One region of the Massilia sp. SYSU DXS3249 genome, then DNA from elsewhere that is predicted to be linked to it. Evidence: predicted binding sites of a transcription regulator. Region 1 holds the regulator's gene; the other holds the start of a gene.
What was found. The regulator FNR, encoded in region 1, switches genes on or off when oxygen is low (the NO sensors DNR and NnrR bind a similar motif). The targets are predictions, from matches to a motif close to TTGATNNNNATCAA.
Positions count from the first base shown of each region.

Region 2: ACWCIA_RS15905 (universal stress protein) is a predicted target of FNR. The motif match lies at 3,745-3,758, and genes of this name have one in related genera.

Region 1 covers NZ_JBSIPX010000004.1:17,423-23,516, reverse strand. The annotation lists gene ACWCIA_RS06290 (TorD/DmsD family molecular chaperone) at 1-466, opposite strand, end outside; gene ACWCIA_RS06285 (DUF2474 domain-containing protein) at 619-789, opposite strand; gene cydB (cytochrome d ubiquinol oxidase subunit II) at 789-1,796, opposite strand; gene ACWCIA_RS06275 (cytochrome ubiquinol oxidase subunit I) at 1,800-3,260, opposite strand; gene fnr (fumarate/nitrate reduction transcriptional regulator Fnr) at 3,486-4,253, shown strand; gene ACWCIA_RS06265 (VOC family protein) at 4,362-4,790, opposite strand; gene ACWCIA_RS06260 (DUF885 domain-containing protein) at 4,974-6,094, opposite strand, start outside.
Region 2 covers NZ_JBSIPX010000013.1:103,692-109,785, forward strand. The annotation lists gene ACWCIA_RS15895 (sialidase family protein) at 1-882, opposite strand, end outside; gene ACWCIA_RS15900 (bifunctional diguanylate cyclase/phosphodiesterase) at 917-3,607, opposite strand; gene ACWCIA_RS15905 (universal stress protein) at 3,831-4,655, shown strand; gene ACWCIA_RS15910 (hypothetical protein) at 4,687-5,178, shown strand; gene ACWCIA_RS15915 (universal stress protein) at 5,206-5,709, opposite strand.

The DNA.
Region 1 (6,094 bases):
TGCCGAAGACCGCCAGGTCGGCGCGCAGCTCGGCCAGTGGCGTGTCGTTCATGAAGCCGGACAGGTAGAGCGAGCCGTAGGGATTGAGCGCCGGCGTGCCGCTGCTGACGAACAGCGCGTCGAATTCCTCGGCCACGGCGTCGGCGTCCATGACGCTCGCGGCCAGCACCAGCTTTTCCCAGGCGTCTTCGAGGGCGTGGTCGCCGCCGGTGGCCAGGATCGGGTCGGCCGACGCCAGGCCGGCCAGCAGCGTGGCGTCGGGCGGGGCCAGCAGCAGGCGGGCGGCCAGCGCGTAGAGATCGGCCCGGGCCTGGTCTTCGGCCGTCAGCGGCAGCGCGACGGCGATGTCGGCCGCGGTGGGCGCAGCACCGGTAGTTGCGGCAGCAGTTGCGGCGTTGGCGGCGACGGAAGTACGGGCGGCTTCGGCGGCCGCTGGGGTGGACAGGATGCTTGATGCGGACTGCATGGACACTGGCGGCGCTCCGTTAGTAAATCTTCATCGAAAGTGTATTCGCTCGTCCTGTAAAGGCGCGCACGGTTGAACCTGGGGCTCGCCCCGCGCGCTCCGGGCGGCCCGCAGGAGGCGCGAGGGAGGCTCGATCGGCGCCGACCGCCTCTTCAGCGCATGCCCGCCGCGTGCATGATTGTCCGGATCAGGCCGGCAACCAGCCAGAGGGCGAGCACCCCGCCCGCCCACAGGCCGAGCATCCACCCGAGGCGGCGCAGCCAGAGGGCCCGGCGCCCGGCTCCCGGCTGCCCTGGCGGGTCGGATGACGGCCGCTTGCCCATCAGTGATACCCCGCGTCGGCCTTGACCTTGCCGCGGAAGACCCAGTACGACCAGACCGTGTACATCAGGATGATCGGCAGGATGAAGAGCGTGCCGACCAGGGCGAAACCCTGGCTGGCCGGAGGCGAGGACGCCTCCCAGATGGTGATCGCCGGCGGCACGATGTGCGGCCAGATGCTGATCGCCATCCCCGAGTAGCCGAGGAAGACCAGCGCCAGCGCGGCGACGAAGGGCCACCGGTGCGGGTCGCGCTTCAGCGAGCGCAGCAGGATCACGATGAACAGCAGCACCAGCACCGGCACCGGCATCAGGAACACGATGTTCGGGAAGGTGAACCAGCGGTCGGCGACGTGCGGGTCGCGCAGCGGCGTCCAGATGCTGACCACGACGATGGCGCCGAGCAGCAGCAGCGCGAAGGGGCGCGCCACCTGCACCATGCGCCGGTGCAGGTCGCCTTCCGTCTTCATGATCAGCCAGGTGCTGCCGAGCAGGGTGTAGGCGATCATCACGCCGAAGCCGGCGAGCAGGGGAAACGGCGCGATCCAGTCGAGCGGGCCGCCGGCATAGCTGCGGCCGGACACGGTGATGCCGTCGAGAAAGGCGCCGAGCGAGACGCCCTGGAAGAAGCTGGCGACCACCGAGCCGCCGATGAAGGCCTTGTCCCACAGGTGGCGCCCGCTCTCCTTGGCCTTGAAGCGGAATTCGAAGGCCACGCCGCGGAACACCAGGCCGATCAGCATGAAGATGAGCGGCAGGTAGAGCCCCGAAAGGATGATCGAATACGCCACCGGAAAGGCTGCCAGCAGCCCTTCCCCGCCCAGCACCAGCCAGGTTTCGTTGCCGTCCCAGACCGGGGCCACGGTATTCATCATGGTGTCGCGGTCGCGCTTGTCCCGGGCGAAGGGGAACAGCATGCCGATGCCGAGGTCGAAGCCGTCGAGCAGCACGTACATGAAGACGGCGAAGTAGATGATGACGGCCCAGATGACCGAGGTGTCGATGCCCATGGCTCAGCTTCCCCTGGAGTGGTGACCGCCGCCGCCGGGATGATCCTCCACCGCGTCGTCGTCGTTGCCGACGTCGGCGGCCGACATCGGGCGCATCGGCGTGCGGCCTTCGCCCGGCCCGCCCTCGGTCGCCCGGTGCAGCTCGAAGGCCTGGGGGCCCTTGCGCATCATGCGCAGCACGTAGGCGGTGCCGGCGCCGAACACGAAGAGGTAGGCGACCACGAACAGGGCCAGCGTGAGCGCGAGCGTCCCGGCGCCGTGCGGCGAGACGGCGTCCGCCGTCCTCAGCACGCCGTACACGACCCAGGGCTGGCGCCCCACTTCGGTGGTGACCCAGCCGGCGAGGATGGCCACCAGCCCGGCCGGCCCCATCCACAAGGCACCGCGCAGGAAAGCGCGGCTGGTGAAGATCCGCCCGCGCCGCCTGAGCAGCAGGCTCCAGGCGCCGAGGGCGATCATCAGCAGGCCCAGTCCGACCATCAGGCGGAAGCTCCAGAACACGATCAGGGAGTTCGGCCGGTCGGCGGGGGCGAATTCCTTCAGGCCGGCAATCTGCCCGGACCAGGTATGGGTCAGGATCAGGCTGCCCAGGTGCGGGATGCCGACCGCGTAGCGCGTCTGCTCGGCCTCCATGTCGGGAATCCCGAACAGCAGCAGCGGCACCGCCTCGCCGGGCTCGTTCTGCCAGTGTCCTTCCATCGCCGCCAGCTTGGCGGGCTGGTGCTCGAGCGTGTTGAGGCCGTGGAAGTCGCCGATGACCGCCTGGACGGGCGCCGCGAGCAGGATCATCCACATCGCCATCGACAGCATCTTGCGCACCGCCGGGTTGTCCCTGCCCTTGAGCAGTTGCCAGGCCCCGACCGCGCCGACGATCAGCGCCGTGGTGAGGTAGGCCGCCGCCACCATGTGCAGCAGGCGGTAGGGAAACGAGGGATTGAAGACGATCGCCAGCCAGTCGGCCGGCACCATGCGCCCGCCCTCGATGGCATAGCCCTGTGGGGTCTGCATCCAGCTGTTGGCGGCCAGGATCCAGGTGGCGGAAATCAGGGTGCCGACCGCGACCATGCAGGTGGCGACGAAATGCAGGTGCGGGCCGACCCGGGTCCAGCCGAACAGCATTACGCCGAGGAAGCCCGCCTCCAGGAAGAAGGCGGTCAGCACTTCGTAGGCCAGCACCGGGCCCATGATCGAACCGGCGAACTCGGACATGGCGCCCCAGTTGGTGCCGATCTGGTAGGCCATCACGATGCCCGACACCACGCCCATGCCGAACATGACGGCGAAGATCTTCAGCCAGAAATGGTAGAGGTCGACATACACCGCGCGCTTGGTGCGCAGCCAGGACAATTCGAGGACGGCGAGGTAGCTTGCCAGGCCGATGGTGACCGCCGGGAACAGGATGTGGAAGGACATCGTGAACGCGAACTGGATGCGGGCCAGGTCCAACGCCGATAAGCCGAACATGAGCACTCCCGAGGATGAACTGTCGAGAATCTAGCATGGGTAAAGGTGCGCACAGTTGGCAAGCTGTCCATGCTCGCGAAAGGCGGTGCGAAGCGTAGGGAGCCGTTGCGTACTTACATCGCAAGCGCGCATGTGGACGGCCTTGTCCGGAAAAACCGGGAATGGGGACGGCTCAGCGGTCTATAATGGACCGGCCACGTTTTTACCTCGTTTCTTCGTCCTAACATGACCCAAGGCATCCCACTTCCCGCGACGGCGCCGATCAGTCTCGGCGCGATCAAGGCCAGCTGCAGCGCCTGCAGCATGCACCAGCTCTGCCTGCCGATGGGGCTCGACGACGCCGACATCAACCGGCTCGACCAGATCATCGGCCGCCGCCGCCGCCTCGCGCGCGACGAGCGCCTGTACGCCATGGGCGAGCCCTTCCGCAGCCTGTACGCGATCCGCTACGGCCATTTCAAGACCTACCAGGTCAATGCCGCCGGCGAGCAGCAGATCACCGGCTTTCAGATGGCCGGCGAGCTGCTCGGCATGGACGCGATCAGCGGCGACCGCCACCACTGCGACGCGGTGGCGCTGGAAGACAGCGAAGTCTGCGAAATTCCGTTCGCACGCCTGGAAGACCTGTTCGGCCAGGTGCCCGCCCTGCTCCGCCATTTTCACCGGATCATGAGCCAGGAGATCACGCGCGAGCAGAACGTGATGCTTCTGTTGGGCAATATGCGCGCCGAGCAGCGCTTTGCAGTGTTCCTGGTGAACCTGTCCGCACGTTATGCGGCGCGCGGCTACTCCTCGACCAGCTTCGGGCTGCGCATGTCGCGCGAGGACATCGGCAACTACCTGGGCCTGACGATCGAGAGCGTGAGCCGGCTCCTGTCGCGCTTCAAGAAACAGGGCTGGATCGAAGTCGACAAGCGCGAGGTGCGCCTGCTCGAGCCGGCCAAGCTGAAGGCGATTGCGGCCGGCACCGACCAGTGCAGCCCGATGAGCTGAGTGCCTAATAAAACCTCCATGGCTGCGTTGCATCGTCTCGCCGTACCCTGGTACTGTCTTCGACGATGCGCCTTGCCCTGGAGGTTTTCTTAGGCGCTCCCCTCCGGATTAAAAAGTAACCCGCACCGCCGGGGCGCTGCGCTGCGCCTCGCCGTGGTAAACGGCTTCGATGTTGTTGCCGTCCGGATCGAGCGCGAAGGCAGCGTAATAGCCGGGGTGGTAGGCGCGTTCCCCGGGGCCGCCGTTGTCCTTGCCGCCCGCGGCCAGTGCTGCCTTGTGGAAAGCATCGACCATCTCGCGGCTGCCCGCCTGGAAGGCCAGGTGGTGGCGCCCGGTCAGCATGCCCTGCGCGGCCTCGCTGTCGGCGGTCGAGACGAACAGTTCGTCGGCCCAGAAATAATCCTCGCCGCTAGCCGCCAGCGGCACGCCCAGCGCTTCGAATACTGCCGTATAAAACCTGCGCGACGCAGGGAGGTTGCGCACCACGAGCTGGATGTGGTCGATCAGGCGGCCGCGGTAGAGTTCCTGGGTTTCCATAGCGCACTCCTTCGGAAAGAGGTGGTCGGGAATCCATTCTATCGTGCGGCGGACGTAGGGTGGGCTCTCGAGCCCACGCGGTTTCATCACGTGCATGGACGCGCTGCCTGCGCGTCCGCGGCATGGTCGCCTGGACGCAGAGTACGTACCGCGTGGGCACAAGTGCCCACCCTACCGGTCGGTTCAGGCCTTCGCCTTCTCCTTCGCGATCCAGCCGTCGACCAGCTGGCCCAGCACGTCGAGCGGCACGGAACCGGCGCCGAGGACCATGTCGTGGAAGGCCGGCAGCGAGAATTTCGGGCCGAGTTCGGCCTTGGCCTTCTCGCGCAGCTCCAGGATGCGCAGCATGCCGATCATGTAGGCCGTGGCCTGGCCCGGCCAGGCGACGTAGCGGTCCACTTCCTGCACGTTGATGCCGTAGTCGACCGCCTGCTGGCGCGTCCAGCCCTTCATGTGCAGGCCGGTGTCGACCACCAGGCGGCGTGCGCGGAACAGTTCCGACCCGAGCGCGCCCAGGAGGCCCGGCACGTCGCCGGTCTTTTCGTCCCCGTACCAGCCCTGCTCCACCGCCAGGCGTTCGGTGTACAGCGCCCAGCCTTCGCTGTGCGCGCTGCCGCCGCTGAAGATGCGCTGGCTGCGGTATTTCGGGATGCCGGTCAATTCCTGCTGGATCGCCAGCTGGAAGTGGTGGCCGGGTACCGCCTCGTGGTAGGACAGGCTGCGCATGCGGATCATGTCGAAGGTCGGACCGCGCATCGGCACCCAGAACACGCCCGGGCGGCTGCCGTCCGGCGCCGGCAGCGAGTAGTGGGCGGCGGCCGAGGCCTCGGTCAGCGGCGGCTCGCGCAGCACGACGACCGGGGCTCGCGGCTTCAGGTTGAACAGGCTGGCGCTGCGCCGCTCGGCGTCCTTCACCATCTCGACGTACTTGGCCAGGATGGCCGGGCGCGGGTCCTCTCCATCCTTCACCTTCGGCTGGAAGGTGGCGTCGAGCGCCTTCATGCGCGCCTCGATGCTGCCCTCGTTGAAGCCGAGCGAGCGCAGGTGCTTGTCCATCTCGCCTTCGATGCGCGCCACTTCGCGCAGGCCGATCGCATGGATCTCCTCGGCGCCGAGCGTGGTGCTGGTGTAGTTGGCGAGCGCGCGGGCATAGGCTTTGGCGCCGTCGGGCAGGCGCGAGATGCCGGCCGTGTCGGTGGTCTTCGGATGCAGCTCGGCCATGAAGGCTTGCACGCGGGTGTAGGCCGGGCGGATCTTGTCCTCGACGATTTTCGTCGCGCGCGCGATCGCCGCCGTACGCGCCG
Region 2 (6,094 bases), on a different contig from region 1:
GTCCGGCCCCGTTTCGGCATAGGCCAGGTGCACGGCGCCTTCCCCGTCCACGGCCAGGCGCGGCGCGTCGGCGCGGCGCGGCCCCGGCGAGATGCGCAGCGCCGGCCCGAAGCTGGCGCCGCCGTCGCTTGATTGCGCAACGTGGATGCCGGCCGCGGGGTCTTCCCCCACGGTCCAGGCCAGGTACAGCCTGGCGCCGGGCCCGGCGGCGAGCGCAGGTGCGCGCGCCGGCCGCGCCGCGCTGCCGGCCACCTGCCGCGGCGCCGTGAAGCTGGCGCCGCCGTCGCGCGAGCGGGCCAGCCAGAGGGCGCCGTCGTACTCGGTCCAGGCCGCCACGATGCCGCCGTCGCCGGCCACCGCCAGGTCGTGGCTGCCGTTCGACCAGACCGTGCGGCTCAGGCGCCCCTTGCCGTCGCCGCCGCGCGAGCGCGACAGGTTGAGGGGCGCGTCGAAACCGGCGCCGCCGTCGCCCGAGCGTGCGAACAGGATGTCCCCGCCGTGCGATCCGCCCGAGAAGATGATCTCCTGCCACAGCAGGTAGACCCTGCCGGACTGGTCTTGCGGCACGGCGATGCGCGGCTGCCAGGAGAAGGTCGCGGGGCTGCGCGAGACGTTGACGGGCGCGCCGGCCACCGTTGGGACAGGCCGAACCATGACATCCTTGCGAGCCTGGTCGACCCAGGCCACCAACAGGCCGCTTGCGCCGAAAGCGAGCGTCGCATCGTCCACATAGTCGTAGCGCGACTCGTTCTGGCGCCACGGCCCCTTCTGCCCGCCCCCGGCGGCGATCTCGGTGCTGCGCTCCCATTGCAGGCCTGGCGGGGCGCCGCCAGCCGCTGTCAGGAGCACCGCGCAGGCGATGATGGCGACGGTGCGGCGCATCCGGCCTCCGGGGCGCAGGTGACGCCGTCCTGCGCTAGGCCGCGCCGCGGCCTGCGTCCGCCGCGATGGCAGGCGTCCTGCACCGCAGCATGTGTTCGACCGCCTCCTGCTCCAGCGGGCGGCTGAACAGGAAGCCCTGGTATTCATCGCAATCCATTCCGCGCAGGATGGCCAGCTGCGCTTCGGTTTCGACGCCTTCGGCCACCACCTTGAGCTTCAGGCCGCGCGCGAGGTTGACGATGGAGCGGGCGATCGCCGCGCTGTCCTCGTCCTTGCCGAGGTCGCGCACGAAGGCGCGGTCGACCTTCAGGCGCGCCACCGGGAAGCGTTTCAGGTAGGCCAGGCTGGAATAGCCGGTGCCGAAATCGTCGATCGACAGCTCGACGCCGAGTGCGCGGATGTCGTGCATCAGGCGGTCGACTTCCTCCTCCCGGCTCATCAGGGCGGTTTCGGTGATCTCGATCTCCAGGCAGCCGCGCGGTACGCCGTGCGCCTCCAGGCAGCGGCGAATCGTGGCCAGCAGGGACTTCTGGTAGAACTGGCGCGGCGACAGGTTGACCGCCACTTTCACCGGCTGGCCGGACGCGCGCGACCACTCGCCGCTCAAGCGGCAAGCCTGGTCCAGCACCCAGGTCCCTATCGGCAGGATCAGCCCGGTGCGCTCGGCAACCGGGATGAACTGCACCGGCGACACCTCGCCCAGCGCCGGATTCGACCAGCGCAGCAGCGCCTCGAAGCCGACCACCCGCCCGCCGTCGACGGTGGCTTTCGGCTGGAACACGAGGCGCAGCTCGCCGCGTTCGAGCGCCCGGCGCAGGTGCGCCTCCAGGGTCAGGCGCCGGTCGAGGTCGAGGTGGACGCGCGCCGAATAGAAATGGATCGCTTCGCCGGGTTCGACCCCGTGGCCGGCGCGGGCGCCCTGCGCACGGCGGTACAGTTCGTCGGCGCCGCTGCCGTCCTCGGGGAACAGCGCGACTCCCAGCATGGGGCCGAGGAAGAATTCGCGCCCGTCCAGCAGCAGCGGAGCCGAACAGCGCTCGTGCAGGTCGAGGGCGAAGCGTTCGAGCGCGTCCCTGCCGCCGCCGGCGTCCACCAGCAGGGCGAACTCGGCGCCGCGGATGCGGGCGACGGCAGTGCGCTCGCCGGCGACGCCGCGCAGCATGTCGCCAATCCGCTGCAGGGCGCGGTCGCCGGCATCGTGCCCGAGCAGGTCGACGATTTCGTGCAGGCGCTCGAGCCCGAGCGCGAGTACCGCCAGCGCGCGCCCGTCCGCCGCCGCCTGCGCGAGGCGCATGTCGAGCAGGCGCCAGAACTGGGTCTGGTTCGGCAGGCCGGTGACGAGGTCGAATTCCGCCAGCCAGGCCAGGCGCGCCTCGGCGCGCTCGCGCTCGGTGATGTCGGTCAGCACGCTGACCAGTTGCGTCTCGCCGGAATCGGCCGGCAGTTTGGTCGTCAGCTGGATCACGGTGCGCGTCTCGCCGGCGCCGCCCTGGATGGGCCCGGCGGCTTCGACGCTGGCGCCGTCCGCCAGGAGCGCGCGGTAGCGCGCGGCCCGTTCCCGGTCCTGGGTATTGAACACGGCCGCTTCGTCGGCGCCGGCGAGCTCGGCTGCCGGGCGTCCGACCAGACGCGCAAAGGCATCGTTCGCCATCACGATGCGCAGCCGCGCGTCGAGCACCCAGATCGGGGCGCCGACCGCATCGATGATCGAACCAAGGTAATCCGAACTCTTCACGAGGCGCGCTTCGCTGGCCGAGAGCAGGCCGATCAGCCGATACTGCCGCTGCGCGTCGCGCCCCACGCGCCAAGCCAGGAAGGACAGCACGGCGGCCAGCAGGACATAGAAGCCAAGCGCCGTCCACAAGCGGCCATACCAGGGCACGAGCGCATGGCTGCGGTCCATGCCGGTGATGATCACAAGAGGAAAGCCGGGCACCGTGTCGTAACCGTACAGGCGCGGGGTGCCGTCGAGCGGGCTGGCGGTGGCGAACACGCCCCGCTGCGCGCGCGGCAGGTGTTCGCGGAACAGCGGGGTATCGAGGAAGGAGCGGCCCACGCCGGAAGGATAGGCGGGCCCGCGCACGAGCATCGTGCCGTCGCCGTGGAACAGCGTCACCGAACCGCCTTCGCCGAGCTCGACCAGGCTGTACAGGCGCCCGAAGCGCGTGGAATCGACCTGGGCGACGATCCAGCCGCCGCTCCCCAGGGGGCGGGCGAAGTTGACGAGCGCGGCGCCGGTGCCGGGATCGATGTCGGACACGAAGATCCGGGCGCCATTGCCGGCGCCGCCGGGCGCTGCCGGCAGCCTGGGCAGCGGCGGCAGCGCCTCGGCACCCGGCGCGATGCTCGATACGACCGCGCCTCGCGGATCGACGATGGCCAGGCGCCGGATGTATTCGAGCGCTCCGCCGGAGCTTTCGTCGAGCAGCACCCGGCCGACGCCCTCGGCTCCGCGCTGGCGATGGATCGCGGCGGCGCGCACCAGCGTGCCGTCGACGGCCTTGCCGACGCTCATGGTCTGGGCCGCGAACGCGATCGCGACGTTGCGCAGCGAAGTTTTTTGCGCGTCCAGGGTGTCGTTGTAGCTGAACAGCAGCATGACCCCAGTGAGCAGTCCCAGCGCGACGATCAGCCCGGCCGTCGTGGCGACCAGGGGCGCCCGGCGATAGGGCCGGAGTCCGGGGCGCGCCGGGCCGGGCGCGGGTCGTTGCGGCGGTGTCGTCATGGCGGCCTGTCGAAAGGAAATGCTGTCGAGCGATTGTATAACGGCGGTGCCGGCGGCGAAGTTCGGTAGGCCGTTGCCGGGTGTGACCGTTCCAGGTTCCCAGCTGCGACGCGCACAAAAGAAAATTTGACGTTCGTTTGATCTGCATCAGTCGTGCGTCTGACGCAGCGCCGCACTCGGCGTACAGTTTTCCTTGCCCCCGGAAGCGAAAAGGAGTAGCGCCATGTTCAAGACGATCATCGTGCATGTCGACGACAGCCCGTCCATGGACGCGCGCCTGCAGGCAGCGGCCTGGCTTGCCCGTGCCCACGACGCGCACCTGGTCGGGAGCGCCGCGACCGGACTGTCCTGGCCCGCCTACGCCATGCTGACCGGCTCGATGGCGGTCACCCCGATCGACGAATTCACCTCCCTGCGCGAGGCCGCGCGCGCCAGCCTCGAGCGCTTCGCCGAGCGTGCGCGCCAGCTCGGCGTGGCGTCCAGCGAACAGCGCCTGGTCGAGGACGAGCAGCGCGACGCCCTGCTGCTGCAGTCGCGCTATGCCGACCTCGTGGTCACCAGCCTGGACGACGGCGCCCCGTCCCCCCTGCGCGGCCTGCCGCAATACCTCGCCATGCACAGCGCGCGGCCGGTGCTGGCGGTGCCGCCGGGCTATGCCGGCGCGCCCATCGGCGACAGCGCCGTCGCCGCCTGGGACGGCAGCGTGCCGGCCCTGCGCGCCATCGTCGCCGCCCTGCCGCTGCTCACGCGCGCCCGCGCGGTACGGCTGGCCATCGTCAACCCGGAACGCGAGGGCGATCTGCACGGCGACGAGCCCGGCGCCGACATGGCGCTCTACCTGGCCCGGCACGGGGTGCGGGTCGAGGTAGCGGCGGTGCGCACCGACGCCCCGGCCGGCGCGGCGCTGCTGGACCTGGTGCGCGCCCACGGCGCCGGCCTGCTGGTGGCCGGCGCCTTCGGCCACAGCCGCTACCGCGAGATCGTGCTGGGCGGCGTCACGCGCTTCCTGCTCGAGCACGCTCCGGTGCCGGTGCTGTTCGCGCACTGAAGGCTGCCACCCGAAGGGCGAGGAAGGCGGCATGTACGCGCACATGGGCAAACCCGGCAACGGCGGGGCGCGGGCCGTCGGCGCGGCCATGCGGCATGTGCGCAAGCGCCTGGGCGTCTGCCTGCACGAGCTTGCCGGCGCGGGCGAAGCGGACTTCGTGGCCGGCTGGTGCGCGCTCGTGGCCGAGATCGAGGCCGGCTTCCGCCAGGAAGAAACGGTCATGGAAACGCTGCGCTACCCCGGCCTGCAGCCGCACCGGGCCGAGAATGCCTGCACCCTGGCGGCCCTGCACCGCATCACCCCGCACGTCGAGGCGGGCGACACCCTGCTCGCGCGCCAGGCGCTGCTGGCCCTGGCCGACATCCTGTCCCTGCACCGCCTGACTGCCGGGGTCGCGCTGGCGGGAAGGCCGGCGCGTCCGGGCACGATGCCGGGCCGCTTCAAGGCCGGGTTCGCTCGCCGCCCGCAGCCCGACAGCCGGCCCTTGCCGCATGCCCGCCAGCACCACCACCACCGGCCCTAGCCGGGCCGCCGCGGCCACGCGCCGGCTTCACGCCTCGCCGGCGAACTCGGGCTGCATCGCTTCGCGCGGGTCGCGGTAGACCAGCACCGGGATCGGCGAGCGCGCCAGCAGGTACTGGGCGCTGCTCCCGGCAACCGGCCTGATGCCGTCGTGCGGGCCATGCGCGCCCATGACGATCAGGTCGCAGCGGTGCGCTTCGGCCGCCCCGATGATGTCCGGTCCCGGCAGGGCCAGGTGCGAACCGGCCTGCGGGGTGGCGAACAGCGCGACTTCCTCGCAGGCGACGCCGCCGGCGCGCGCCACCCGGGCCACGGTGGCGACGTGGGCGGACGCCGCTTTCGCGGCGCGCTCGCGCTGGGCCTCGAGGTCGGCCGCCCCGCCGGCGGCCGGCGACACCGGCACCGGCGGCTGCGCCACGGACACCGCCACGATGCGACCGCCGCCGGTGCGGGTCAGCAGCACGGCCAGCTGGGCGGCGCGCAAGGCCAGGTCGGAGCCGTCGGTTGCGACGCAAATCCTTTCGATGAACATGTCACGCCTCCCGTTGTGAGAACGGCCTGGAGAACGGTCAGTGTACGCTTCCAACGATAGACGATGAACGCGGCCGTATCAAGGCCGGTGGCGGGCGTGCCGCCGCTGCCGCATGTCCGCCCCGATTGTCTTTACATAGCTTTACGTTTCCCGAATTACTTTATTTTTTTGCACAAGACAGTGCGGGCGGCGCAGGCCGGCAAACAGGCCGCATTGCAGCCCTTGGGCATCGCTGTCGCCCATTGGGAAAGCGGGCGCGATCGGGATGATTCACGCCGTGGCGCAACCCGGGAATACGGAAGCGAACCGCCGCGCGCTTTGCACCGCGGACAGGGATCGCAGGCAGGCACCCGGCCAACTTGTGGTCGCTTGACATCCAATCCTT